Regions from separate parts of the Thauera butanivorans genome, predicted to be linked through region 2. Evidence: predicted binding sites of a transcription regulator. Region 2 holds the regulator's gene; the other holds the start of a gene.

The links. Region 2 encodes sigma-54, which starts transcription at its own class of promoters, with help from an activator protein. Its sites were predicted from a motif close to TGGCACGCTTNCTGCTNA; they were not measured.
Region 1: a site for sigma-54 is predicted at 12,126-12,143, ahead of flgB (flagellar basal body rod protein FlgB). Genes of this name have one in related genera too.

The regions. Positions count from the first base shown of each region.
Region 1 is NZ_CP183038.1:2,989,217-3,003,417, forward strand. It holds gene fliR (flagellar biosynthetic protein FliR) at 1-613, shown strand, start outside; gene ACNQFN_RS14470 (hypothetical protein) at 628-1,170, opposite strand; gene flgL (flagellar hook-associated protein FlgL) at 1,179-2,381, opposite strand; gene flgK (flagellar hook-associated protein FlgK) at 2,405-4,444, opposite strand; gene flgJ (flagellar assembly peptidoglycan hydrolase FlgJ) at 4,541-5,587, opposite strand; gene ACNQFN_RS14490 (flagellar basal body P-ring protein FlgI) at 5,597-6,724, opposite strand; gene ACNQFN_RS14495 (flagellar basal body L-ring protein FlgH) at 6,737-7,414, opposite strand; gene flgG (flagellar basal-body rod protein FlgG) at 7,425-8,207, opposite strand; gene flgF (flagellar basal-body rod protein FlgF) at 8,389-9,123, opposite strand; gene flgE (flagellar hook protein FlgE) at 9,171-10,490, opposite strand; gene ACNQFN_RS14515 (flagellar hook assembly protein FlgD) at 10,506-11,174, opposite strand; gene flgC (flagellar basal body rod protein FlgC) at 11,213-11,617, opposite strand; gene flgB (flagellar basal body rod protein FlgB) at 11,629-12,045, opposite strand; gene flgA (flagellar basal body P-ring formation chaperone FlgA) at 12,311-13,054, shown strand; gene flgM (flagellar biosynthesis anti-sigma factor FlgM) at 13,152-13,448, shown strand; gene ACNQFN_RS14540 (flagella synthesis protein FlgN) at 13,510-13,995, shown strand; gene ACNQFN_RS14545 (DNA topoisomerase IV subunit B) at 14,100-14,201, shown strand, end outside.
Region 2 is NZ_CP183038.1:690,472-704,672, forward strand. It holds gene ACNQFN_RS03345 (multifunctional CCA addition/repair protein) at 1-492, opposite strand, end outside; gene ACNQFN_RS03350 (glutathione S-transferase family protein) at 492-1,136, opposite strand; gene ACNQFN_RS03355 (complex I NDUFA9 subunit family protein) at 1,295-2,254, opposite strand; gene ACNQFN_RS03360 (transglycosylase SLT domain-containing protein) at 2,296-4,242, opposite strand; gene ACNQFN_RS03365 (5-formyltetrahydrofolate cyclo-ligase) at 4,280-4,906, shown strand; gene ilvA (threonine ammonia-lyase, biosynthetic) at 4,947-6,467, opposite strand; gene hprK (HPr(Ser) kinase/phosphatase) at 6,565-7,512, opposite strand; gene ptsN (PTS IIA-like nitrogen regulatory protein PtsN) at 7,509-7,970, opposite strand; gene hpf (ribosome hibernation-promoting factor, HPF/YfiA family) at 8,215-8,541, opposite strand; gene ACNQFN_RS03390 (RNA polymerase factor sigma-54) at 8,559-10,019, opposite strand; gene lptB (LPS export ABC transporter ATP-binding protein) at 10,026-10,748, opposite strand; gene recX (recombination regulator RecX) at 10,735-11,184, opposite strand; gene recA (recombinase RecA) at 11,205-12,245, opposite strand; gene ACNQFN_RS03410 (CinA family protein) at 12,379-12,876, opposite strand; gene ACNQFN_RS03415 (phosphatidylglycerophosphatase A) at 12,913-13,395, opposite strand; gene thiL (thiamine-phosphate kinase) at 13,460-14,201, opposite strand, start outside.

The DNA of each region.
Region 1 (14,201 bases), 2.3 Mb from region 2:
GAACTCGGGCATCGGGCTGGCGATCTTCGGCCAGCAGATCTTCATCGGCGTCGCCGTGGGCTTCATGATGCGGCTGGTATTTGCCGCGGTGGATACCGCGGGCGCACTGATCGGCATGCAGATGGGCCTGTCCTTCGCCATCTTCTTCGACCCCGACGCCGGCGGCCAGACCGCGGTGCTGTCCGACTTCCTCAGCCTGATCGCCACCCTGCTGTTCCTCGCCGTCAACGGCCACCTGCTGATGATCGAAGTGCTGGTGCGCAGCTTCGAATGGCTGCCGGTCGGCGCCGAAGTCGTGCGGGCCCAGGGCTGGGGCTATATCGCCCGCGCCGGCGCCACCGTCTTCGCCACCGGCCTGCTGCTGTCGCTGCCGGTGCTGGGCATCCTGCTGGTGGCCAACATCTCGCTCGGCGTGCTGACGCGCGCGGCACCGCAGCTCAACCTGTTCGCGGTGGGCTTCCCGGTCACGCTCACCGCCGGCTTCATCGGCGTGCTGCTGTTCATGACCAACTTCGCGCCGGTGCTGCAAAGCCTGTTCGAACGCGGCTTCGACGACATCGGCCACATGCTCGAACTGCTCGCTCCGCTGCCGCCGGCCGTGCCGCCACGCTGACCCCCGCACCCGGCTCAGAGCGCGGGAAAGATCTGCGACCTCAGCAGCCGGATCTCGGCATTGGCGTAGCGGTGCGCGAACGGCCGCGTCGATTCGACACCTTCCTCGTAATGCACGATCTCGTAGCCGGCGAAGCCGCCCGCCTCGACCATCTCGCGCGCATTGCGCAGGAAGACCTGGCGCGCCTCGCCGTCGCCGCCGGTGATCAGCGACTTCATGCGCAGCGCCATCCGCACGCGGCTGGCGCCGGATTCGCGCACCTCGATCCGCCAGGTCGGCGCCAGCGGATCGTAGATCGCGAAAGCCACCAGGGCACCGGCCAGGTACTCGACCTTCAGCATCTCCAAGTCGCGCAGCATCAGCAGCCCGCCGGCGATCGCCGCCACCGGGGCGCCCTGGTCTCCGGCCCACGCCCGGGTCCGCTCCAGGCCGGAGGGCTGAGCCGATGCCTGTTCTTCCTGTTCGGGCGCCGAGATTCTGGACGCCGAAGAGCAGCCGGCAAGGACGAGCGCGACCGCAGCGGCGGCAGTGAGGGCCAGGGCGGAACGGGCAGGCATGGCGGGACTCAGTTGAGGTAGTTGAACAGCGACAGGCCGGACACCCGCATGAAGGACATCTGCGCCGCCTGCAGGTAAGTCTGCTGCTGGGTCAGGCGCGAGATCGCATCGACGTAATCGACGTCCATCAGGTCGGACAGCGTGGCGGCGTACTGGATGTTCAGATCGCTGCCGAGATTGGCCAGCGCCTCGGTTTCGGTCAGTTGCGAACCGATCTGGGCGCGCGCTTTCAGGATGCTTTCCTGGCTGGCATCGAAGGTTTCCAGCGCGAACGCAACCGCTCCGGTCATGCCCGACACGCCGTTCTGCTTTTCCAGCGCGACGGCGAACATGGCCATGTTGTTGAGCATGCTGGTCGACGGCACGTAGATTTCGAAGGCGTCGCCATCGGCCACGTCGGCCGTCGGCAGGGACAGCGTCAAGCCGTCGATGGTGGCGCTCGGCGGCGTCAGCGTGGTCGCCGGCGGCACTTCGTTGCCATCCTGGCCGAGGCGCGTGACGCTGTATTCGCCGGTCGCCTCATCGAAGCGGAGCTGATAGCGCGACGCCTGGTTCACCGCCGCCGGGTCGACTGCGCTCAGGGCGGGTGCGGCGCTGCCCTCGTTGTCGATCGCGCCATGGATCTTGATCGTGTCGGTGTCGAGCGTCAGCGTGCGGTCGAACACGTCCGAGCCCGGCAGGCTGATCGGCATGTAGCGCGAGGCCGACACCTGGATGCTGCGCTCGCCCTGGTCCCCGGCATAGCTGACGCCGGACAGGTTGCCGTTGAACGGCTGTGCCTGCGAACGATAGCCGCCGAAGATGTACTCGCCCATGCCGTCCTGGCTGTTGGCCAGCGCCAGCATGGCTTCGAACTGCGCCTTCATGTCGACCGCCAGCGCACGCAGGTCTTCCGGCTTCATCGTGCTGTCGCCGTTGCCGGCCTGCACGGCGCGCGTGCGCACGTAGTGCAGGATTTCGCCGGCCCCATCCAGGCGTGCTTCCAGCAGCTTCATCGCATCGTCGGCGTAGCCGATGTTCACCGAGAACTGCTTGTTGACCGCCTGGGTCTGGCCGATTTCGAGCGCGCGGGCCGAAGCGATCGGGTCGTCGGCCGGCGTCAGCACGCGGCGGCCGGTGGCCACCTGCTGCGAAGTCTGCAGGATGTTCGACCATTGCTGCTGGATCGAGGCCACGCCACGGTCGTAGATCATGTTGGACGAAATGCGCATGATGCTCTCCCGATGTTTCCGGCTCAGCGGCCGATGGCGATGAGTTCGTCGAACAGCCGCTGCGCCACGGTCATGACGCGGGCCGAGGCCTGATAGGCAAGCTGGAAGCGGATCAGGTTGGCCGCTTCCTCGTCCAGATTGACGCCCGAGACGCTGTCGCGCGCCGAGGTGGCCTGTGTCACCAGCGCCTGCTGCGCGGCTTCGTTGACCTGGGCTTCGCGCGTCTTGTTGCCGACGGTGGTCACGGTCTGGGCATAGACCGACTGGAACGTGGCGGTCGGCCGCCCGCCGGCATCGGCCAGCAGGGTCTTGGACGTCTGCAGCGCGCCGAGCGCGACCGCATTGCGGTTGTCGGCGACGCCGGCAGCGTTCGGCGCGAAGGCGAAAGTGTCGCCAGCTTCGGGCGTGCCGCTGAACTCGAAGTCGAACTCATACCCGCCCGGGCCGGTGACGCGGAAGCGCGCTCCGGACGAATCCGTGGCCGGGTCAAAGGTCGTGCCGGTGCCGCCGCTTGGATAGGCGGTATCCGTCAGCCACTGTCCGCTCGTGCTGTCCTGCCGCAGGCGCTCGATGGTGTAGCCGGCCGGCACCGACAGACTGGTGCCGCCGAAGCTGGCCGAGAAGGCGGCGAAATCCGGCTTGCCGTCGCCCGAAGCATCCATGCCGGCGTTGCTGCGGACATCGATGTTGGCCAGCTTGCCCGTGCCTTGGTTGGTCAATGGCGCGGTCACCGACATCGGCCCGCCGGCGGCGATTTCGCGCGGATCGGAAATGGCCACGGAAATGTCGCGCGCGGCGTTGCGCGTCGGCTGGATCAGCAGCCCCTTGGCCGGCACGCTGGCCGCGTCCGGAATCGTGACCGACAGGCCGCCGCCGTTCAACGTCAGCGGCCCGGCGGCCGGCAGGCTCAGGGAAGCCAGCTCCTCGTTGCCGGCAAACAGCCTGAGCGCGCCGCCGTCGCTGTCGATGGCGACGCGGTAATCCCTGGCCCGCACCGCGCTCACGTCGGTGATGCCGGCGCTGACGCCCGCCGTGGCCGGCACGACCGTGGGCGTGATCGGCTTGAAGAAGTCCTTGCCGAAGACCCCTTCCAGGTCGATGCCGAGCTTGTGCTGGGCATTGACGGTTTCGGTGATGCCCAGCGCGATCAGGCCCAGTTCGTTCTGTGCGGCATCGAGCGACACGCGGCGGAACTCCAGCAGCCCGCCGAGCGTTCCGCCGGTCAGCAGCGATTCCGCCAGTTCCATGCGGTTGCCGCCCGGCGCCACCATCGAGATCGCGCCGCGTGTCGGATCGTTGGCGCTGGGCACGACTTCGAAGGTCGATACCGTGCCACGCAGCACCAGCGACTGCCCCGAGCCGATGAACACCGACACCGCGCCGTTCGCCTGCGCGCCATCGGTTTCCTCGACGATGGTGATCTTCACCAGCTTGTTCAGTTCGGCCAGCAACTGGTCGCGCTGGTCCAGCAGGTCGTTGGCCGGCGTGCCGGCTCCGCCCGCCTGGGCGATGACGATGCGCTGGTTCATGTCCGCGATCGCCTGCGCATAGGTGTTGATCGACTCGACCGTCTGCACGATGCTGCCTTCGACGCCGTCACGGATTTCTTCCAGCCGGGCATTCAGCGACTGGAAGCGCGACGCCAGCGACTGGGCATTGGAAATCAGCGCCTGGCGCGCCGCCACGCTGGTCGGGTTGGAAGCGACTTCCTGCACGCCGGCAAAGAAGTTTTCCATCGCCGGCGACAGCCCGGTGGTGCGATCGGCCAGCAGGTTGTTGATCTGGCCGACCTGCGCGCCGTAGGCCGCATATTGCGAGCGGCGGTTGTCGGCCTGCAGGATCTGTCCTTCCAGGAAGCGGTCGTAGCTGCGCGTCACCGAGGACACCTGGGTGCCCTGGCCGAAAAAGCCCGCGCCGGTGAACAAGGGCTGCAGCGCACTCTGCCCCACCGTTTGCCGGTGGTAGCCCTTGGTCCCTGCATTGGTGATGTTGTGACTGGTGGTATTGAGCTGGGCCTGTGCCGCATTGAGGCCCGTCATTCCGATGTTCAGCATGCCAGCCATGATGGTCTTCCTGATCCGCGATTGCCTGGAAAGGGTTCAGCAAGAAGGATGCCACCCCGAAACCGGCAATTCATGCGGCCATCCGGAGCGGCAGGCTCAGCCGATGCCGGCCAGTGCGCTGCGCAGCGTGCTGCCGCCGATGATGCGGGTGAGCTTGTCGGCGTACTGCGGATCGGTGGCATAGCCGGCATCCTGCAGGCTGCGGGCGAAGCCGGCAGCATCGGTCTGGCCCAGCACGCCGGCGTAGCGCGGGCTGCGCGCCATCAGGCTGGCATAGTCGCGGAAGGATTCGGCATAGGACGAATACGAGCGGAAGCGTGCCGCTTCGGCATAGGGGCGGCCGTCGGCATATTCGGTGACCTCGCGGTCGACGGTGCGGCCGCGCCAGGCCGAGCCGGCCTTGATGTTGAACAGGTTGTGGCTGGGGCTGCCGTCGGCATGGCGCAACTGCTTCTCGCCCCAGCCCGTTTCCAGCGCCGCCTGCGCCACCATGAAGGCGGGCGGGATGCCGGTGCGCTTGCTGGCTTCGACGGCATGCGGCCACACCTCGGCGACGAAGCCGCGGACCTTGTCCGACACCGCGCCGCCAAGCTGGCGCACGCGCTGGATCGCCTCCCTGAAGCCGGCTTCGAGCACGCCGCCGCCGGCCGCCCTGGCATCGCCGGAGGCAGCCGGCGCAGCAGCCTCGGCACGGGCCTGAACCGGCACCGCGCGCCGCGCGGCGGCAGATATTGCCGCGCCGCGAAGCACGCCGGCAAGCGGAAAGCCATCCTTGCCGCCCTGCCCGGTCTGCCCGGCCTGTGCGGGCGCCGCCAGGGCATCCGTACCCGCCGCACCTTCATCCTTGCCGCCAAGCTGGCGGAACAGGGTATCGGCGAGGCCGGTGCCGCGCCCCTGCGACAGGTTCAGTGCCATCTGCTGGTCGAGCAGGCTCTGGTACATGCGGGTCTGGTCACTGTCGAGCAGGCTGTTCTGCGGCGTGGCGTCGCGCATCGACTTCAGCATCATCTGCATGAACAAGGCCTCGAACTGCTTCGAGGCCGCGCGCAAGGCCTCATTCGAGCGGCCTTCGCTGCGGGCGAGCCGCTGCAGCTCGCCGAGCGAGTTGGGATCGAGGGCGTTGAGCTGGACGCCGGCGTTCATGGCCCGCCCTCAGATGATTTCCAGCTCGGCGCGCAGCGCGCCGGCCGCCTTCATCGCCTGCAGGATGCTGACCAGGTCCATCGGCTTGGCGCCCAATGCGTTGAGCGCCTTGACCACGTCGGCCAGATTGCCGCCGGCACGCACGTTGTGGATGCTGCCGCCGTCCTGGCGGATGTCGACCTGGCCCTGGTTCTGCGCCGCCACCGTCTCGCCGCGCGAGAACGGCGCCGGCTGGCTGACTTCGGTCTGGCTGTCGACGGTGACGGTGAGGTTGCCGTGCGACACCGCCACGTTCTGCAGCGTCACGCGCTGGTTCATGACCACCGAGCCGGTGCGCGAATTGACGATGACCTTGGCGATCTGCTCGCCCGGTGCCACCCTCAGGTTCTCGATCCGGCCGAGGAAGGCCACGCGGCGCGACACGTCCTGCGGCGCCATGACCTGGATGCTGCGGCCGTCCAGCGCATAGGCCGAGCCCGGCGCAATCGCGTTGATGGCATCGACCACCTTGCCGGCGGTGTGGAAATCGGCTTCATTGAGCTCGACCATGACGAAGTCGCCCTGCCCGACCGACGCGGCCACGCCGCGCTCCACCGTGGCGCCGCCGGGAATCCGCCCTGCCGCCAAATGGTTGATGGTCTGCGCCGCGCCGCCCGCCGCGCCGCCCGCGCCGCCGACGGCGAGGTTGCCCTGGGCCACCGCATACACCTGGCCGTCCGCGCCTTTCAGCGGCGTCATCACCAGCGTGCCGCCGCGCAGACTCTTGGCGTTGCCGATCGAGGACACGGTGACGTCGATCGCCTGGCCGGGCCGGGCGAAGGCCGGCAGGCTGGCCGTCACCATCACCGCGGCGACGTTCTTCAACTGCATGTTGGTGCCCTGCGGCACGGTGACGCCCATGTTGCCCAGCATGTTGACGATGCTCTGCTTGGTGAAGGGCGTCTGCGTGGTCTGGTCGCCGCTGCCGTCGAGGCCGACCACCAGGCCATAGCCGACGAGCTGGTTCTCGCGCACGCCGGCGATGGTGGCCAGGTCCTTGATGCGCTCGGGCGCGGCTTCGGCCGCCGACACGAAGAAGATGCCGGCCGCCACGGCCACCACCAGCGCGCGCGTCAGCAGGGATCGGAAGGCGTTCATGTCTGGCCCCGTTCAGAAAGGCAGGATGGCGAGGAAGAAGCGCTGCAGCCAGCCCATGGTGTTGGACTGGTCGATGACGCCGGTGCCGCGGTATTCGATGCGCGCATCGGCGACCTGGATCGACTGCACCGTATTGGTCGACGTGACGGTGTTGGGGTCGACCACGCCCGAGAAGCGGATGAATTCGTTGCCCTGGTTGATCGCCAGCATCTTCTCGCCCGACACCAGCAGGTTGCCGTTGGCGTAGACGTCGATGACCGTGACCGTGATCGTGCCGTTGAAGGCGTTGTTGGCGCGGGCGCTGCCGGCGCCGTTGAAGCCGGAATCGACCCCGGCCTCGACGTTCAGCCCATTGAGCCCGCCCAGCGGCAGGCGCGAGGAGGCGGTGATGCCGCCCGTCATTTCGGAGCTGCGCGTTGCGCTGGTGTTGGCGCTCTTGGTCGCGGTGTTGCGCTCGACCAGGTTGATCGTGATGATGTCGCCGACATGGCGCGCGCGCCTGTCCTCGAACAGCGGGCGCGCCAGCGCCGCCTGGTAGATGGCGCCGTTCGCGGCGGGTGCCGGAGCCTGGCCGTCCGGGCGCACGCTCATCGGCTGATGCACGGCGGTCGGCGGCACGGTTTCGATGGCGGCGCAGCCCGACAGCAGCGCCAGCGCGGCGGCAAGCCAGAATGCGGACAGCGGTTTCATGGCGATGCGCTCACAGCTGGGTGAGCCGGCCCAGCATCTGGTCGGACGTGGAGATGGCGCGCGAATTCAGCTCGTAGGCGCGCTGCGTGACGATCATGCTGACGAGTTCCTCGGCGACGTTGACGTTCGAGTTCTCGACGTAGCCCTGGTTGATGACGCCCGCGCCATTGGTGCCCGGCTCGGTCGGCGTGGCCTCGCCGCTCGACGCCGTCTCGTAGAACAGGTTCTCGCCCATGCTCTGCAGGCCGCCCGGGTTGATGAAGGTCGCCACCTGGATCTGGCCGACCGGCTGCATCTCGACCTGGTTGGGCAGCTTGACCGTGACCGTGCCGTCCTTGCCGATGGAGATCTGCGTGGCGTCGGCCGGAATCTGGATGGCGTCGAGCAGCGGATAGCCGCTGGCGGTGATGACGTTGCCCTGGTTGTCGAGCTGCAGCGCGCCGTCGCGGGTGTAGGCGGTGGTGCCGTCGGGCATCGCGATCTGCAGGAAGCCGTTGCCCTGGATCGCCAGGTCCAGCGAGCCGCCAGTCTGCTGCGGGCTGCCCTGGGTGAAGATGCGCTCGGTGGCCACCGGACGCACGCCGGTGCCGATCTGCAGGCCGCTGGAGACCTGGGTCTGCTGCGTGGTCTGCGCGCCCGGCTGGCGCATCGTCTGGTACAGCAAGTCCTCGAACACCGCGCGCTGGCGCTTGTAGCCGTTGGTCGACACGTTGGCCAGATTGTTGGAGATCACGTCCAGCGAAGTCTGCTGGGCATCGAGCCCGGTGCGGGCGGTCCACAGGGAGCGGATCATGATGAAGTCCTCTGTTCTGCATTGCCGTGCCGGCAGGCTTTGCCGGCACGCGGCGGCGATTGCCGTTTGTGCATGGGATCAGTCTAGGCCTTTGCCGGCCCCGGCCATCCCGCGATAAACAACGCAAAAACCGTGCTAATTCCGTACGAAGCGCAGCTGCCGCGGAGCAGCGCCCGCCATCTCAACGCGCCCCCAGCACCTGCGCCGCAGCGCGGTCGTTGGCTTCGGCGGTCTGCAGCATGCGCACCTGCATCTCGAACTGGCGGGCGAGCGAGATCATCTGCACCATCTGGTCGGCGACATTGACGTTGCTGCCTTCCAGGTAGCCGCCGGCGACCTGCACGTTCTCGTCCGCCGGCGCGGGCGCGCCGCCGGCGAGCCGGAACAGGCCGTCGTCGCCGCGCACCAGCTCGGCCTCGGGCGGATTCACCAGCTTGAGCTGGGCGACGACATTGACGATGTTGCCGTTCGGATCGATCGACGACACCGAGCCGTCGCGGCCGATGACGATCTCGGTGTCGGGCGGCAGCGCGATCGGCCCGCCGTCGCCGATCACCGGCAGGCCCTCGCGGGTCTGCAGGATGCCGGCCGGGCTCAGCGCCAGGCTGCCGTTGCGGGTGTAGGCCTCGCTGCCGTCGGGCAGCCGCACGGCCAGCCAGCCCTTGCCCTCCACCGCCACGTCGTAGGGCCGCCCGGTGTATTGGATCGGCCCCGGGGTGAAGTCGTTGGCGATGCTGGCATCGACCGCGAACGAGCGGCTGCGGAAGGCCTCGGTCTGGATTTCCACCCCGCGCAGCTTGTGCATCTGCGCACGAAAGCCGGTGGACGAGGCGTTGGCGATGTTGTTCGACACCGCCGCCTGCTGGTTCATCGTGCCGGTGGCGCCGGTCATCGCGGTGTAGATCACCCGATCCATGTTCTGTTCTCCCTATCCTGCAAACCCGGAACGGCGCCCTGCCCTCATCAGCGCAGGTTGACCAGCGTCTGCAGGATCTGGTCCTGCGTGCGGATCGACTGGGCGTTGGCCTGGTAGTTGCGCTGCTGGATGATCATCTGCACCAGTTCCTGGGTGAGGTCGACGTTGGATTCCTCGACCTGGCCGGCGGAGATGACGCCGTTCATGCCGTTGCCCGGCGTGCCGCGCGCGAAACCGCCGGACTCGGGCGTCTCGACCCAGTAGTTGTTGCCGATGGGCGACAAGCCGTTGTTGTTGCGCACGGTGGTCAGGTTGACGATGCCGATGTCCTTGGAAACGCCGTTGGTGTAGCGCGCCTGGATGACGCCGTTGCGGCTGATCGCCAGACCGGCGATCTCGCCCGGCGCAGCGCCGTTCTGCACCAATTCACGCGGCTTGGATTCGCCGCCGAACTGCGTGATCGAGTTCATCGCCAGCGTGGCCTCGCTCGGGTTGACCGCGTCCGTGCCGAGCAGGGCGCTGAACACCGAGCCATTGGTCGGCGGCGTGACGGCCGCCGTCGCATGCGGCGTGACCTCGGCGACCCGGCCCAGGCCGTCGAAGCCGAGCGTGGAGTTGTGGGTAAGCGTGCCCGGATCGTTGTCGACGACGGTGTAGACATCCCACTCGCTGTAGCTGGGCGGCGCCGTCGTGGTATCGACGACGTCGGTGCGCCGGGCGAAATAGAAGGACAAGGTGTGTTCCTTGCCCAGGGTGTCGAAGATCTTTATTCCAGTGGAATAGGTATAGGTCAGGGGGTCGCTCGGATCGAGCGGCATCGCGGCACCGTCGATCGTTTCCGCATCCGCGCTCAGGTTCAGGTTCAGGCTCATTTCCGTCGTCTGCACGGCGCCGATGCCCGACGCAGGCACGATCAGCGGACGGAAGCTATCCACCGAGGAAGTCGCCGGCGCCGCGACGTCGCCCGACACCGGATCGACCGTCTGGTAGCCCATCAGCCTGTCGCCCAGCGCGGTGATGATGTAGCCCTGCTTGTTGATGTCGAACTGGCCGTTGCGGGTCAGCGCGTAGCCGCCGTTCTGCAGTTCGATCTCGAAGAAGCCGTTGCCGTTGATCGCCATGTCCAGCGGGTTGCTGGTGGTGGTGACGTTGCCCTGGGTGAAGGCCTGGCGCACCGCCTGCACCGCGCTGCCGATGCCGATCTGGATTTTCGACACCGCGCCGGTCAGCGACGAGGCATAGGCGTCCGCGAATACCGTGCCGGAATTCTTGAAGCCCACGGTGCTGGCGTTGGCGACGTTGTTGGAAATGACGTCGAGCGCCTTGGAGGAAGAACTCAGGCCGCTGAGGCCTTGCTGGAATGCCATGATCGCTGCTCCGGATCAAAGAATCTGCTTGATGTCGTCGAGCTTGAACAGACCGAGGTCGCCGACCTGCAGGTCGGCGCCCCTGGGACCGCGCACGACGCTGGTCACGGGCCCGAACTGCAGCGTGCGCCCCTGCACCTTCTCGTCGCCGAGAGTCGCGGACAACGACAGGGTGTAGACGCCGTCGGCGGCGCGCGAGCCGTCTTCCGCGGTGCCGTCCCAGATGAAGTTGTGGCTGCCGGCCTCGATGCTGTCGAACACCATCTGCTTGACCGGCAGGCCCGAGCTGTCGGTCACCGTCAGCGTCACGCGGTCGGCCGGCCCGTCGATCTCGAAACCGCCGATGCCGCCCGCTTCGGTCAGCACCATCTGCTGGCCTTCCACCAGCACGCCGCGCCCGATCAGGGCCGCAGCGTTGATGCCCTCGTTCGAGGCCTGCGAATCGAAGAAGGACTGGACCATCTTGTTGAGCCGCTCGATGCCATCGACCGTGCTCATCTGCGCGAGCTGGGAAGTCAGCTCGGCGTTTTCCATCGGGTTCATCGGGTCCTGGTTGCGAAGCTGGGTGGTCAGCAGCTTGAGGAAACGCCCCTGCATGTCCTCTTCCGCCTTCTGCACGGGTTCGCTGCGTGCCAGCTTGGACAGCACGTTTTCCGTTGTCACATCGTTCGAGACGGTGCTCATGAATCTCTCCTGCTACGGCATCATTTGCCGGACAGCGCTCACTGTCCGATCTGCAAGGTACGCTGTAGCAATGTCCGTGCCGTGTTCATGATCTCGGCGTTGTTCTGGTAGGAGCGCGAGGCCGAGATCATGTTCACCATCTCCTCGGCCACGTTCACATTGGGCATTTCGACATAGCCGTCGGCATTGGCCGCCGGGTTGTTCGGCTCGTACACCATCCGCATCGGCGCGGCGCTGTCGACGATCTGCGTCACTTGCACGCCGACCGCCGCCGGCCCGGCCATCTGCCGGGCGGCAAAGACGACCTGCTTGGCGCGGTAAGGCTCGCCGGTCTCGGTGGTGACGCTGTCGGCGTTGGCGAGGTTGGAGGCGGTGGTGTTGAGCCGCAGCGACTGCGCGTTGAGCGCCGAGCCGGCGATCTGGAAGACGTTGAGCATGCTCATGATGGAATTCCTTACTGGCCGGTGAGCGCGGTGTTCATCGAGCGCAGCATGCCGTTGATGAAGGTCAGGCTCGCCTCGTAGCGCAGCGCGTTCTCGGCGAAGGCCGCACGCTCGACGTCCATGTTGACGGTGTTGCCGTCGACCGCGGACTGCAGCTCGGTGCGGTATCTGGAGAAGGCATCGGCCCCGAGCGCCGCGCCGCCGGCGATATGGCCCTGGTGCGTGATGTCGAGCGCGACGCCGCCCAGGCCGCCCCCTGGCGCCTTGCCCAGCGCATTGTCGAGCGCGGCACGGAAATCGATGTCGCGCGCCTTGTAGTGCGGCGTGTCGGCGTTGGCGATGTTCGACGCCAGCAATTCCTGGCGGTGGGCCTGGAGATTGAGCGCCGCCTGATGGAAGCGCATCTGGTTGTCCAGCAGGGTTTTCATCGCCTTACCTCTCGAATGCGGCCGGCACGTTCCCCGGCGGGGACGCGACGGATCACGGGCCAGCATGATTGCCCAAAGAACAGGCAGCTTTCATGCCAGCGATGGTAAGCCCCGCCCCGCAGCCGCCCTCGCCCGATAAGGCGGCGGAAAACCGCCCAAATCTGCCGCTTGCCGGCCCCGCCGGCAAAACCTGCCGCGGGCACTTGCCGCCCGCTGCCCCTTCCGCCAGCTTGCCTCCACGCCGGAGGCATGCTGCAATCCGCCCATGAATCGCCTGCTCCCCGGCCCGGCCGCTCTCCGCACCATCAGCCCGTCCCGTTTCCTTCGCGCAGGCCTGCTGTCACTGGCCCTGCTTGCGTCCTTCAGCCCTTCCCCCGCCGCCGCCCGACAGCCGCCCGAGGCCGTCGAGGCAGCGGTACGCAGCCTGCTGGAACGGGAAACCCTGGGCCAGCCCGGCGAAGTCCGGATCAACGTGCGCGCCTTCGATCCGGCCAACCAGTTGCCGCCCTGCGCGGCGCTCGAAGCTTTTCTCCAGCCCGGCACCCGCGCCTGGGGACAGATCACCGTCGGCGTCCGCTGCGACGCCCCCACGGCATGGACGGCATGGGCACAGGCCACGGTGCAGGTCTTCGGCCCCTATCTCGTCACCACCCGCGCGTTGCGCTCGGCCGAGGTGATCGGCGAAGCCGACGTCGAAGTCCGCGAAGGCGAGCTCAGCGCCCTGCCCGACAACGTGCTGTCCGCGCCCGAGCAGGCCGTCGGCCACGTCACCCGCTTCGCGCAGGCGGCGGGCGCGCCGCTGCGGGCGGGCAGCCTGCGCCAGGCGGATGCCGTGCGCCGCGGGCAGACAGTGCTGGTGACGACGCGCGGCCCCGGCTTCACGGTGTCGGGCGAAGGCCAGGCCCTGAACGGCGCCGCAGCCGGCGAACGTATCCGCATCCGTCTCGGCAACGGCCAGATCGTGCAAGGCCTGGTGCGGCCGGATGGCACGGTCGATGTCGACTTCTAGATCACAAGCGCTTGTGGCAAGGCGTGAAATAAATCACTAAAGTTTCACGAAACGCGGCCGTCTACCCATTCGTGTCGATGCGTTTCCGGAGAACAACATGAAAATCGAGAGCACGGGCAAGGCCTATGTCCCGTCGCAGGTGCAGGATGCCCGCACGCCTGCGCAGCGCAGCAATGCCCCGGCCCAGTCCGGCGGCGACAGCGTGCAGCTTTCCCCGCTGGCCACGCTGATGAAGAAGGCGGAAAGCGCGATTTCCGAATCGCCCGAAATCGATCAGAAGCGCGTGGATGAAATCCGCCAGGCAATCTCGGAAGGCCGCTTCAAGATCGACGCCAACCGCATCGCCGACGGCCTGATCGCCAGCGTCCGGGACATGCTCGAGTCGCGCGGTTGAACCATCGGACGGCAACGGCGGTAAGATTCGGCTCCGCATGCACCGACCCGCGCAGGACACGATGAACCAGCCCGCCCCCCCCACCGCCGACCAGCAGCGCCTCGCCCTGCTGATCGAGGCCGAATCGATGCAGCTCGGCGAATTCCTCGCCATCCTCGACCGCGAGGAAGGCCTGCTCGTGCAGGGCAATACCGACGCACTGATAAACATCGCCAACGAGAAGAACGAGCGCTACCGCCAGCTCCAGCACCTGCACGACGAACGCACGCGGCTGCTGGTGCGCATGGGCCATGGCGTCTCCGACGCCGCCATCCGCAAGGTCTGCGCAAATCTGCCGCGCGTGCTCGCACGCTGGGACGAAGTCATCGCCCGGGCGCGCCAGGCGCGCGATCGCAACGCGCTGAACGGCCAGCTCATCCTCGAACGTATGTCCGGCAACCAGGCCGCGCTGACGGTGCTGCTGTCCGCCGCCAACCATCCGCAACTGTACGATGCCGACGGCCTCGCCAAGCCCACCGGCGGCGGCCGCATCCTCGGCAGCGCCTGATATCTCGCGCCCGCGACCGTGCGCCGGCTCCCGCGCCTGAACATTCATCCAGTATCCGGCTCTGCTATCCTTGCGCCCTTCGTGAAACCGGACGGGCCCGCAGCATGGCTGGCAAGCAAGACACTCCCAAGCAATACGACGAATCCTCCTTCCGCGTCCTGAAGGGACTGGAGCCGGTGCGCGAGCGCCCCGGCATGTACACCCGC
Region 2 (14,201 bases):
GGCCTCGACCATCCGGCGCATCAGCGCGAGCGTTTCCGGCGCGGTGCCGAAGTCGGCGTAGCGCGCGGCGAAGCGCGCCACCCGCAGGATGCGCAGCGGGTCTTCGGCGAAAGCCGGCGAGACATGGCGGAACACCCGGGCTTCGAGGTCGCGGACGCCGCCGTAGGGGTCGATCAGGCTGCCATCGGCGTCGCGCGCGATGGCGTTGATGGTCAGGTCGCGGCGCAGCAGATCCTCTTCGAGCGTGACCTCGGGCGAGGCATGGCAGACGAAGCCGGCATAGCCCTTGCCCGATTTGCGCTCGGTGCGGGCGAGAGCGTATTCCTCCTGGGTCTGCGGATGCAGGAAGACCGGGAAATCCTTGCCCACCGGGCGGAAGCCCCGGGCCAGCATGTCCTCGGGAGTGGCGCCGACCACCACCCAGTCATGGTCGGTGACCGGCAGCCCGAGCAGGGCGTCGCGCACCGCGCCGCCCACCACGTAGCACTGCATCAGTCGTACAGGTCCTCGGCCGGGATCGATTCGGTCTCGGCGCGTGCCGCCGCCGCCCAGTCCTGCATGTGCGGATTGGCCAGCATCGTGGCGAGGTACTCGCCGGCAGCGCCGTCCGGCTGCACGCCATAGGTCTGGAAGCGGAAGCAGACCGGCGCGAAGGCGGCATCGGCGAGGCTGAAGCGGCCGAACAGGTAAGGGCCGCCCTGGCCGAAGCGGGCGCGGCAGCCGTTCCAGATCGCGGTGATGCGGGCGATGTCGGCATCGACTTCCGGCGTGTGGCCGAAGCCGCGGTAGTCCTTGCGGATGTTCATCGGCATCTTGCTGCGCAGGGCCTGGAAGCCGGAGTGCATTTCCGCGGTGACCGAACGGGCGGTGGCACGCGCGGCAGCGTCGGCGGGCAACAGCGCGGGCTGCTTCTCGGCGAGGTATTCGCCGATCGCCAGCGAATCCCATACCAGCACGCCGTTGTCGTTGAGGCAGGGCACCTTGCCCGAGGGCGAGTGCGCCAGGATGCGTTCGCGGCTGCCCGGGATGAACAGCGGGATGTCGATTTCCCCGAAGCTGAAGCCGCCTTCGCGCGCGGCGAGCCAGGCGCGCAGGGACCAGGACGAGTAATTCTTGTTGCCGATGATGAGCTTCATGGCCGACTCCGGGTGGTTTGTGTGGTTAGCGGCAATGCTGTTCACTCAGGAGATTCCCGCTTGGCGTAGGAGCGGCTTCAGCCGCGAAAGGCGCTTGTTCGCGGCTGAAGCCGCTCCTACGGTGAAAGAAGCTCCTGCTTGAACGAACGGTATTGGGCTTAGCGGCGCGCGTGGCGCCGGAAGGGATAGTAGCGCGAGCGGACGGTTCCATCGCCCAGCCAGCTCGGCACCACCGCTTCGATGGCGGTCGGCTGCAGGCCGAACGGTAGCGGCGCGCCGTCGGTGACGACGTTGTCGACACGCATCGAGCGGACATTGTCGCGGCTCATCAGCGGCTGGGGCGCGAGCTCCAGCAGGCTGGCCTGCAGCATCGCCAGGCCTTCCGGCAGGCCGATCACCGGGCGCGGCTTGCCGATCTGGGCGGAAACGTATTCGACGAGCTGGCGCAGGGTGTAGACCCGGGGGCCGGCGACGTCGAAGATCCGGCCGGCCGCGCCCGGCGTGCTCAGGCTGCGCCAGACGACTTCGGCGACGTCCTCGACGTAGACCGGCTGGAAGCGGGTATCGGCGCCGGCCAGCGGCAGTATCGGGAAAGCCGAGGCGAGATCGGCGAACAGGTTGAGGAAGCGGTCGTCGCGGCCGAAGATCACCGAGGGCCGCAGGATGACCCAGTCGAGGTCGGCGCCGGTACTGCGGATCGCCGCTTCGCCCGCGGCCTTGGAGCGCTGGTAGCCGGAGGGGCCGTCGGCACTGGCGCCGAGCGCGCTGATGTGCACCAGCCGGCGTATGCCGGTGTTGCGGCAGGCGGTGACGATCTTCTTCGGCAGTTCGACGTGGGCCTGGGCGAAATCGGGGCCATAAGGTTCGCCGCCGCGCGAGTGCAGGATGCCGACCAGATTGACCACCGCGTCGGCGCCGGCGAGCAGATGTTCCAGCGTGGCGGGATCATGCACATTGGCTTCGACGGCCTCGACCGTCGGCAGCAGCACGACGTGGCCGGCACGGCTGCGGCGGCGGGTGGGGACGACGACCTGGACGCCGGCTTCGACGAGGCGGTTGGCGACGGCATGACCGACGAAGCCGGTGCCGCCGATGAGGACGACGCGTTTGATGTTCATGGCAGGGACTCGCTGTTGTTGCTCGATCGGAAAAGCTGTGTTCATTCGCTGGCCGGGCGCGGGCCGATCACGCCCAGCCGTGCTTTCAGCGACTGGGGCCGGTGCTCGAACATCGCGCCGTAGATGACTGCATTGACCATCACCTTCTTGACGTAGTCGCGCGTCTCGTTGAAGGGGATGGTCTCGATGTAGATGGCCGCTTCGAGCGGCTTGTCGTCGCGCCAGCGGCGGGCACGCCCCGGGCCGGCGTTGTAGCCGGCGCTGGCCAGCACCGGATGATCGTCCAGGTCGTTCAGGATCAGGCGCATGTAGCTGGTGCCGAGCAGCACGTTGGTGCTGGGGTCGTTCAACTGGCGGGGATGGTAGCCGCGCAGGCCGATCTTGTTCGCCACCCATTTCCCGGTCGCCGGCATCACCTGCATCAGGCCCTGGGCGCCGGCGCTGGAGCGGGCCGGGACGACGAAGCGGCTTTCCTGGCGCATCAGGCCGTACACCCAGCCCAGGTCGAGCCCCTGCATATGCACCTGCGGCTCGATCAACTCACGATAGGGGGTCAGGAAGCGCAGCGCATAGTTTGCGCGCGGGTTCGACAGTTCGGCGCTGTTGATGGCGCGGTCGTAGAGCTCGTTGCGCAGCGCGAGGTGGGCGGCGGCAAGGCGGAAGGTTTCGTCGCGGCCGCGCAAGGCCCAGGTCCATTCGCGGGTCGCTTCGGTGCGCAGGCCGAGCCGGTACAGCGCGAGGGCGCGGCGCAGCGCGGGATCGTTCTCGGCCTCGTCGAGCGGGGGCACGGCAAGCGAGTCCCCGCTTGCGGGAAGCGCAAAGGGCCGGCCGAGTTCCTCGGCGGCGAGGATGCCGTAGAAATGCGGTTCGGCGGCAATATGGCTGAACAGCGCCTCGGCGTCGCCGGCGCGGCCGGCGGCAGCATGCGCACGTCCGAGCCAGTATGTCCATTCGGGCTGCTGGCGCTCGGATTCCGGCATCGCTTCGATGGCCGTGCGGACGGCGGCCCAGTCTCCGGCCCGCAGCGCGGCGCGCACGCGCCAGGCACGCTGCAGCGGCGTCAGCTCGGCATTGCCCACCGCTCGGTAGAAGGCCATCGCCTCGGGCATCTGGTCGATGGCGGCATGCATGGCGATGACGGCCTGGATGTCGCCGCGCTCCTCGCTGCCAAGGCGGTCCTGCAACTGCAGCAGGCGGGCATGGGCGAGGCGGGCGTCCTGCCAGGCGATGCGTGTCAGTGCGGCGAGGACGAGCTCCCGGCCGGCGCGGGTGACGGCGAAATTGGCCGGCAGGCGGTCGAGCCAGGCGGCGGAAGAGCGCAAGGCCTGTTCGGCATCGGCGGCGGCCGGCGCGATTTCGGCGGGCAGCCAGTTCCAGCTCAGCAGCGCATCGTCGGGTTTGCGCGTGTCGGCCTGGCGGCGCGCACGGCGCCAGAGCGCGTCGTCATCGACCCTGCCGGTGGCATGGGTGGCACGCAGCGCGGTGTCGCAGGCCGCCGGCGCATTGTCCAGCGTGCGCCATTCCAGCGCGACTTCGTCGAGCGCGCGGGTGTCGCCGGTCATCAGGCGGGCGGTCCAGGCCGTGCAGCGCGTTTCGCGGTCGGGATTCAGCAGGCCGGGATAGAGCGCCGTGAAGCGCGTCCAGTCGCCATCCGTCGCCAGCCGGCGCAGCCAGTCGGCACGCAGGCGCTCGGCCAGCACGGTGCCGGCTTCCCGCTGCAGGAAAGCCTCGAGCTCCCGCGCCGGGGGAGGCAGTTCGGGGCGCGCCAGCACATTGACGAAGCGCCAGTAGCGGACGTAGGCATCCAGCACGTGCGGGCTGGACTCGGCGGCGAGCACGTCGAGCGTGTCGCGGTCCCCCTTGCGCACCGCCTCGTGAGCGGCGACGATGCGATCGTCGCCGAAAGCCCGCGGCACCTGGGCCGGCGCCGTCGCCGGCAGCAACATCCCGGCGACGCAGAGCGCAGCCGCCATCAAGCCCGTTTTCATACTTCCCCTGCTCTCCATTGCAAGCAACCATACCACAGTGACGAAGCCTGTTTCCGACCCCGCCGATGACATCGAGAAACGCCGCAGATTCCTGCGGCAGCAGGCAATCCAGGCCCGCGAGGCGCTGGACGAGGCGCAGCGGGCACGGCTCACCGCGCGCCTGTCAGCCCATCTCGGCGGCGTGATCGACGAACTGGCGCCGCGTACGCTGGGTTTCTGCTGGCCTTTCCGTGCCGAACCCGATCTCAGGGACTGGGTCCGGCACTGGCTGGCCGGCGATGCGCTGCGCGTGGCGGCCTTGCCGGTGGTCGTCGCAGCAGGGGCGGCGATGCATTTCCGCCGCTGGACGCCGGGGGCCGGGATGGTGTTCGACCGCCATGGCATCCCGCATCCGGCGACGCCGGAGGAGGTGGCGCCCGAGGTCGTGATCGTGCCGCTGAACGCCTTCGATGCGGCCGGTTACCGCCTGGGTTACGGTGGCGGCTATTTCGACCGCACGCTGGCGGGGATGGACGTGATTGCCATCGGCGCCGGCTTCGAGCTGGGCCGCGTGCCGAGCGTGCTGCCGCAGCCGCACGACCGGCCGATGGACTGGATCGTCACGGAAGCGGGGGCAGTCCGCGCTGGCGCGGTACCCATCGGCACGGCCCGCGCCAGCCGCTGAAACGCGCGCAGCACACCGCCGGAAACCCGGCGGAAGAGCGTCAGGCGGCGAGGAACAGCCGGTAGGCGGGGTTGTCGGTCTCGGCCACGTATTCGTAGCCGAGCCGTTGCAGGAAGTCCTCGAAGGCTTGCGTGTCCTCGGGCGGAACCTGCATGCCGATCAGCACGCGGCCGTAGTCCGAACCGTGGTTGCGGTAGTGGAACAGCGAGATGTTCCAGTCCGAATGCAGCTTGGAGAGGAAATTCATCAGCGCGCCCGGCCGTTCGGGGAAGACGAAGCGGTAGAGCACTTCGTTCTTGGCCTGCGGCGAGCGGCCGCCGACCATGTAGCGGCCGTGGGTCTTGGCCAGTTCGTCGTCGGTCAGGTCGATCGCCGGCAGTTCGTGGCGTTCGAGCATTTCCACCAGGCGGCCGGCTTCGTTGCGGTTGTGCACCGTGACGCCGACGAAGATGTGGGCCTGCTCGGGGTCGGCGTAGCGATAGTTGAACTCGGTGATGTTGCGGTTGCCCAGCAGGCTGATGAACTTGCGGAATGCACCCGGCCGCTCCGGAATCGTCACTGCCAGCACGGCTTCGCGCTGTTCGCCGAGCTCGGCGCGTTCGGCGACGAAGCGCAGGCGGTCGAAGTTCATGTTGGCGCCGGAGGCGACGGCGACCAGGTTCCTGTCGCGCAGCTTGTGGCGCTTGGCGTATTCCTTGGCACCGGCAATGGCGAGCGCGCCCGAGGGTTCGAGGATCGAGCGGGTGTCCTCGAAGACGTCCTTGATCGCGGCGCAGATGGCGTCGTTGTCGACGACGATCATCTCGTCCACGTACTGCTGGCACAGGCGGAAGGTCTCGGCGCCGACCTGCTTGACCGCGGTGCCGTCGGCGAACAGGCCGACCTGTTCCAGTGCCACGCGCTTGCCGGTGGCGAGCGACTGCGTCATCGCGTCGGCGTCGACGGTCTCGACGCCGATGATCTTCGTCTCCGGGCGCACCCGCTTGACGTAGGCCGCCACGCCGGCGAGCAGTCCGCCGCCGCCGACCGCACAGAAGATGGCATGGATGGGCCTGGCATGGGCGCGCAGGATCTCCATGCCGATCGTGCCCTGGCCGGCGATGACGTCCGGGTCGTCGTAGGGATGGACGAAAGTCAGCTTCTCGCTCTTTTCCAGTTCCTGCGCATGGGCGTAGGCGTCGGAATAGGATTCGCCGGCGAGCACGACTTCGCCGCCGCGCGCCTTGACCGCGTCGATCTTGATCTGGGGCGTGGTGCTGGGCATCACGATGACGGCGCGGGTGCCGAGCCGTGCCGCCGACAAGGCGACGCCTTGGGCGTGGTTGCCGGCCGAGGCGCAGATGACGCCGCGCTTCAGGGCCTGCGGCGACAGCCGCGCCATCTTGTTGTAGGCGCCGCGGATCTTGAAGCTGAACACCGGCTGCATGTCCTCGCGCTTGAGATGGATGCGGTTATGCACGCGCGCGGACAGGTTGGCGGCGAGATCGAGCGGCGTCTCGACGGCGACGTCGTAGACGTGGGCGTTGAGAATGCGCTCGAGGTAATCCGTGGGGGTGCTCATCGAAGGCTCGCGGGGCAGCAAAGCCGTCGAGGTTAGCAGCCGATGCGGCACTGCGGCAATAGCACCGCCGATAGGCCGCTTGCCGGCCGGGGCGTGCTTACGCCGCGCCGTCGCCGTCGGCGGCGCTCATCGCCTGCATCTGGCGGTCGATGAATTCCTGCATCGCGTCGATGCCGCGCAACTGCAGGATGGTCGAGCGCACGGCGGCTTCGAGCAGCACCGCGAGGTTGCGGCCCGCGGCGACGGGCAGCACCACGCGCATGACCTTGACGCCGAGGATGTCCTTCACTTCCTGCTGCACCGGCAGCCGGCTCGGGTCGCCGTCGCCGGGCTGGCGGCGTTCGAGATGGCAGACCAGGCGCAGGCGCATCTTCCGGCGGCAGGCGGTCTCGCCGAAGATGGTGCGGATGTTGAGGATGCCGAGGCCGCGGACTTCGATGAAGTCCTGCAGCATCGGCGGACAGCGGCCCTCCAGCACGGTCGGGGCGATGCGCGAGAACTCGACGACGTCGTCGGCGACCAGGCCGTGGCCGCGCGAGATCAACTCGAGCGCGAGCTCGGATTTCCCCGCGCCGGAGTCGCCGGTGATCAGCACGCCGACGCCGAGCACGTCCATGAAGACGCCGTGCAGCGAGATCTTCTCGGCCAGCTCGCGCGACAGGTAGAGCCGCAGCTGGTCGATGACGCTGGCCGAAGGCTGGGGGGTGGTGAAGAGCGCGACGTCGTGCGCTTCGCAGACGCCGCGGATGATGTTCGACACCGCGCAGCCGTCGGCGACGATGATCGCCGGCGGCTGGCTGGACAGGATCTCGTTGAGGTGGTGGGCGACCTTGTCGGTGGTCTGGCGCTGGGCCCAGGCCAGTTCGGCGGCGCCGACGATCTGCAGCCGGGAAGGATGGATCAGGTTCAGGTGGCCGACGAGGTCGGCCGGCCAGATCCGTTCTTCGGCCACCGCCAGCACGGCATCCAGCCGTCCGCTGACATGGCTGAGCTGAAGGAGCTCCCGTTCAGCCTCGAACAGCCGCGCGACGCTGGTCTGCCTCATTCATCGGCGCCCCAGTTCACGAACAGCTTGTGGATGTGCGCGGCGTCGGGTGCGTCCAGCAGGGCCTCGCGGAATTCGCGGTCGCTGAACATCTGCGCCAGTTCGGACAACAGCTGCAGATGGGTCTCGTTGGCCTGTTCGGGCACCAGCAGCACGAACAGCATGCTGACCGGCTTGCCGTCGGGCGAATCGAACTGAACCGGCGCCGCCAGGCGGAGAAAGGCGCCCGCCGCGTCCTTGAGGCCCTTGATGCGGCCGTGGGGAATGGCGATACCCTGGCCGAGGCCGGTGGAGCCGAGCCGTTCGCGGGCGAACAGGCTGTCGAATACGAGGCTCTGGGCGATGCCTTGGTTGTTCTCGAACAGCAGGCCTGCTTGTTCGAAGACGCGCTTCTTGCTGCTGGCGTCCAGATCGACCACCACGTTCGACAGTGGCAGGAGTTGAGATATCAGGCTCATTCGCTATGGAGCTTGCGCAGCGCCGTTACCGCTGGCGCCACGTTGGGCGACGGGGGTTGGACCGGGGTGCGTTGAAGCCGCGTCTTGATAAACGCGCGCATTATAACCACACCCCGGAAGGAAAGCCGCAAGAGACGATCCACCGGTTCGCCTTCGAAGCGATGACCGCGTTGCCCAGCCTTGCCGTGCAATGAGCACCGTCTGCGGCTTCGCGTCTTGTCCTCGCTTCGAATGCAAGCCGGTATCAGGCCTCGGGCGGCGCCTGGTGCTTCAGGGCTTCGTGGTTGTGGTCGGCCATTTTCTGCTTGTACTTCTGGACCTGGCGATCGAGCTTGTCGGCCATCGCGTCGATGGCGGCGTACAGGTCGGTATCCTCGCTTTCGACGAAAATGTCCTTGCCGCGCACGTGCAGCGTGACTTCGGCCTTCTGCTGCAGCTTTTCGACCGAGAGGATCACCGCCACGCTGGTGACGTTGTCGAAGTGGCGGATGACGCGGTCGAGCTTGGCGCCGACGTAGTCGCGAATGGCCGGCGTGACTTCGACGTGGCGCCCGGTGATGTTGAGATTCATGCTAACTCCTGTTGTTGTCAGATCGATTTGCGCAAACTGACCGGCGGGATATTGAGTGATTCGCGGTATTTCGCGATGGTGCGACGTGCGACCACGATACCCTGCTGGCCCAGAACTTCTGCAATTCGTGCGTCGGACAAGGGTTTCTTCCTGTCCTCTGCGTCCACCAGCTGGCGGATCAGTGCGCGGATTGCCGTTGAGGAAGCTGCTCCGCCGGTGTCGGTGGAAACGTGGCTGCCAAAGAAATACTTGAGTTCGAACACGCCACGCGGTGTCGCCATGTACTTCTGCGTGGTGACGCGTGATACGGTGGATTCGTGCAGCTCGAGCTGGTCTGCGATCTCCCGGAGGGTCAGTGGCCTCATCGCCACGTCACCATGATCGAAGAACTGTCTTTGCTGGTCAACGATGGCCTGGGACACGCGCAGGATGGTGTCGAAGCGCTGCTGCACGTTCTTGATCAGCCAGCGTGCCTCCTGGAGCTGGCCGGTGAGTCCGCCGCCCTGTCCCCTGTTCTGCTGCAGCAGGCTGGCGTACAGGCGATTGACGCGCAGGCGCGGCATCGCCTCCTGGTTCAGGCTCACGCTCCAGCGCCCGCGGACCTTGCGCACGACGACGTCGGGCAGCACGTAGCGCGTTTCGGAAGCCGAGTGGCGCAGGCCGGGATGCGGGTCCAGGCTGCAGATCAGGGCGTGCGCGGCGCGCAGTTCGTCGTCGTTGCAGCCGGTCAGCTTCTTCAGGCGGACGAAGTTGCGTTCGGCCAGCAGTTCGAGGTGCCCGTCGACGATCTCGAGCGCCAGCATCTGGATCGAGCTTTCGGGCATCGCGCGCAGCTGCAGCGCCAGGCACTCCTGCGGCGTGCGGGCGCCGATGCCCGCCGGGTCGAGGTTCTGCACGTGGCGCAGCGCGATCGACAGATCGTCGAGGTCGATCTCGAGCTCGGGCGGCAGCAGTTCGAGCAGTTCCTCGAGCGGCTGGTACAGGTAGCCGTCGTCGTCGAGCGCTTCGATGATGAAGCGCACCAGTGCGCGGTCGAGGTCGTTCAGCGGCGACAGCGCGACCTGCTGGTCGAGGTGTTCGCGCAGCGACAGCTCGGCGGCCTGGATTTCCTGGAAGTCGACGTCGTCGTCATCGTCGCGCTTGGCCGAGGTGCCGGTGCCGACGTTCGACCAGTCGATGCCTTCGTCGCCGCCTTCGCGCTCGGCTGTACCGCCGTTGTCGCCGTCGCCGCCCCCGTCGGTGTCGGCTTCGCGCTGCTGTTCACGCTCGCGCTCGGCCGGCGAGGAACTGGTTGAGGGTTCGAGCCTGGGCGGCGGCTCGTCGAATTCCTCGCGCTCCAGCATCGGATTCTCGAGCAGGAAGCGCTCGATCTCCTGGTTCAGCTCGATCGTCGACAACTGCAGCAGCTTGATCGACTGCTGCAGTTGCGGCGTCAGCGTGAGGTGCTGGGAAAGCTTGAGCTGGAGACTGGGTTTCATCCTGGACTAGAGGCGGAAATGCTCGCCGAGGTAGACCTGGCGGACTTTTTCGTTGGCGATGATCTCGCCCGGCTGGCCGCTGGCGAGCACGCGGCCTTCGCTGATGATGTAGGCGCGGTCGCAGATGCCGAGCGTCTCGCGGACGTTGTGGTCGGTGATCAGCACGCCGATGCCGCGTTCCTTGAGGAAGCGGATGATCTTCTGGATGTCGATCACCGCGATCGGATCGACGCCGGCGAAGGGCTCGTCGAGCAGGATCAGGCGCGGGTCGGTGGCCAGCGCGCGCGCGATCTCGCAGCGGCGGCGCTCGCCGCCCGACAGCGAGATGGCGGTGTTGTCGCGCAGATGGCTGATGCCGAGCTCTTCGAGCAGCTCCTGCAGGCGCTCGTCCACCTGGCGGTTCTCGAGCCCCTGAAGCTCCAGCACGGCGCGGATGTTCTCGGCCACGGTGAGCTTGCGGAACACGCTCATTTCCTGCGGCAGGTAGGACAGGCCCAGCCGCGCCCGGGCGTGGATCGGCAGGTGGGTCAGGTCCTTGCCGTCGAGGCCGATCTGGCCGCCGTCGGCGCGCACCAGGCCGACGATCATGTAGAAGCAGGTGGTCTTGCCGGCGCCGTTGGGGCCGAGCAGGCCGACGACCTCGCCCGAGCCGACTTCGAAACCGACGTCATGTACGACGGTGCGTGCCTTGTAGCGCTTTTGCAGGCCAGCGACCTTAAGCAGACTCATCGTGGGGCTCTTTCAGCAGCTTGCGGATCAGGTCGGGTGCGAAGCCGCGGGTTTGCAGGAAGCGCGCCTGCCGCGCCCATTCGCGGGCATCGGCGGGCGGCGTGGTGAAGCGGCTGCGCAGCACGCTGCGCGCACGCTCCGATTCCGATTCTGCACATTCGCTGGCGATTGCCTCGTCGACCAGGTCACGGTCGAGGCCACGCCGCGCCATTTCGCTGCGCAGGCGGCTGGCGCCGAAGCGCGCCGCCTTGCTGCGCACGAAAGCCTGGGCGAAGCGTTCGTCGGACTGCAGGCCGAGCTCGCCCATGCGTTCGATCACCGCCCGGATCTCGTCCTCGTCGCCGTAGGCCGCGAGCTTCTTCGCCAGTTCGGCGCGAGAGTGGTCGCGGCGGGCGAGGTGGCGCAGGGCGCGTTCGCGCAGGCTCGGTTCAGCCATGGCAGCCGCTGGTGTCCCTGTCAGGCCTCGTCCGCCGCGACGGCCGGGGCTGCGCCGCCCGACGGCATTTCGGGCAGGCTGACGGCGGCACGGACCTTGTTCTCGATCTCGCGTGCCAGCGCCGGGTTGTTGCGCAGGAACTCGCGCGAGTTGTCCTTGCCCTGGCCGATCTTGTCGCCGTTGTAGGAATACCATGCGCCGGACTTGTCGACGATCTTGTGCACCACGCCGAGGTCGATGATCTCGCCTTCGCGCGAGATGCCTTCGCCGTACAGGATGTCGAAGTGCGCTTCCTTGAACGGCGGTGAGACCTTGTTCTTGACGACCTTGACGCGGGTCTCGGAGCCGACCACCTCGTCGCCCTTCTTGATCGTGCCGGTGCGGCGGATGTCCATGCGCACCGAGGCGTAGAACTTCAGCGCGTTGCCGCCGGTGGTGGTCTCGGGGCTGCCGAACATGACGCCGATCTTCATGCGGATCTGGTTGATGAAGATCACCAGCGTGTTGGTGCGCTTGATGTTGGCGGTCAGCTTGCGCAGCGCCTGCGACATCAGGCGGGCCTGCAGGCCGGGCAGCTGGTCGCCCATCTCGCCTTCGATTTCGGCCTTGGGCGTCAGCGCGGCGACCGAGTCGACGACGACGATGTCGACGCCGCCCGAGCGCACCAGCATGTCGGCGATCTCGAGCGCCTGTTCGCCGGTGTCGGGCTGCGAGATCAGCAGGTCCTCGATATTGACGCCGAGCTTCTCGGCGTAGCCGACGTCGAGCGCATGCTCGGCGTCGATGAAGGCGGCGGTACCGCCGAGCTTCTGCATCTCGGCGATGACCTGCAGCGTCAGCGTGGTCTTGCCGGAGGATTCAGGACCGTAGATCTCGACCACGCGGCCGCGCGGCAGGCCGCCGAGGCCGAGTGCGATGTCGAGGCCGAGCGAGCCGGTGGAGACGGTCTGGATGTCGCGCTCGACGTTGCCGTCGCCCATGCGCATGATCGAGCCCTTGCCGAACTGCTTTTCGATCTGCGAGAGCGCGGCGGCGAGTGCCTTGGCCTTGTTGTCGTCCATGAAAACTTTTCCTGAGTGATGGGCGGATTATGGCACAGAGCTTGCAGGGATTTTCGGCGGCGAGCTGTCGCAGCCCTGAACAAGGTCTCTGACGGCGTCAGCTTAGCATCTGTATTTATATACAGCAAATATGTCATGCAATATCCGCGCCAGCCAGTTCGATCAAGCGGCGCAGCGCCTGGATGACGGTCTGGCGCCGCACTGCCTCGCGGTCGCCGGCCAGCTGCAGCGTCTGCACCAGCGTGGCCGCGCCGCGCCGCGCCCAGGCCACGCACACCATGCCGACGGGCTTTGCCGGCGTGCCGCCGCCGGGGCCGGCGACGCCGGAAACGGCGATCGCGACGTCTGCCGTGCTGTGGATCAGCGCGCCTTCCGCCATTTCGGTGACGGTCGCTTCGCTGACGGCGCCATGCGCTTCGAGGGTCGTGGCGGCGACGCCCAGCATGTCGGTCTTGGCCGCGTTGGAATAGGTCACGAAGCCGCGGTCGAACCAGGCCGAGCTGCCGCTGGTGGCGGTGACGGTCGCCGCGATCCAGCCGCCGGTGCAGGATTCCGCGGTGGCCAGCAGCCAGCCCCGCGCGGCCAGCGCGGCACCGGCCGCGGCCGAGAGTTCGTTCAGTTCGCTATCCATCGTTCGCATGTGTGCTGAAGGGGGGACCGGGGCTGGTCAGCGGCCGAACAGCTGGACCAGGATGGCCAGCACGAGCAGGGTGTAGCCGGCGGCGATGATGTCGTCGAACATCACGCCGAAGCCGCCCTTGAAGCTGCGGTCGGCCCAGCGCACCGGCGGCGGCTTGACGATGTCGAAGAAGCGGAACAGCGCCACCGCGACCGCCTGCCAGCCCAGCGTCGCCGGCGTGAATGCCAGCACCAGCCAGATCGCCACCATCTCGTCCCAGACGATGCCGCCGTGGTCGGGCACGCCGAGCGTGCGGCCGGTGCGTTCGGCGGCGAGCACGCCGACGATGAACAGGCTGGCAAGAAAGGCCAGGAAGACGAACTCCGACAGCGGCGCGCTGAGCAGCGGATACAGCGCCCAGCCCAGCAGCGTGCCCGCCGTGCCCGGCGCCCATGGCGACAGGCCGGAGCCGAAGCCGAGCGAGATGAAGTGGGCGGGGTGGCTCATCATCAGTTTCAGAGTGGGGCGCATCGGCTCGCTCCGGAAGGTCGGGGAGGGGGGGGCGGAAGAACGGGCGTGACGGCGGCGGCGATGTTCATGCGAAGTGATCGTAGCCGCTCGGATGCAGGACCTGCTCCTCGCCGTCGGCCGTGCGCAGCAGGCATTCGCCCGCCCGGCCGGTGATCCGGCCGATGCGGTGCAGCGGCAGCGCGAGCCGGCGCGACAGCGCGTCGATGTCGGTGCGCGCGGAGGCCGCTGCGGTGAACAGCAGTTCGTAGTCGTCGCCGCCCGCCAGCAGGCAGGCGCGGGCCTTGTCCTCGGGCGCGCCGGTCGCGAGCAGCGCCGCCAGTGGCAGGGCCGCGCTATCGATGACGGCGCCGGCACCCGACTGCGCCAGGACGTGGGCCAGGTCGCCGAGCAGGCCGTCGGAGACGTCGAGCATCGCGCTGGCGAGCCCGCGCAGGGCCAACCCCAGCGCCACGCGCGGCTGCGGGCGCTGCAGCGCGGCGATGCAGCCTTGGCGGCCGGGCGGGTCCAGATCGACTTCGCCGCGCAGCGCGGCGAGGCCGAGCGCAGCCAGGCCGGGCTGGCCCGAAACCCACAAGTCGTCGCCGGCGCGGGCGCCGGCGCGGCCGATCGCTGCGCCCGCCGGCACTTCGCCGATGATCGTGACGGACAGGTTCAGTGGCCCGCGGGTGGTGTCGCCACCGGCCAGGTCCACGCCGAAAGCGTCGGCGCAGGCGTAGAAGCCGCGCGCGAAGGCGGTGATCCAGTCCTCGTCGGCCGCCGGCAGCGCCAGCGCGAGGAAGGCCCAGCGCGGTTCCGCGCCCATCGCC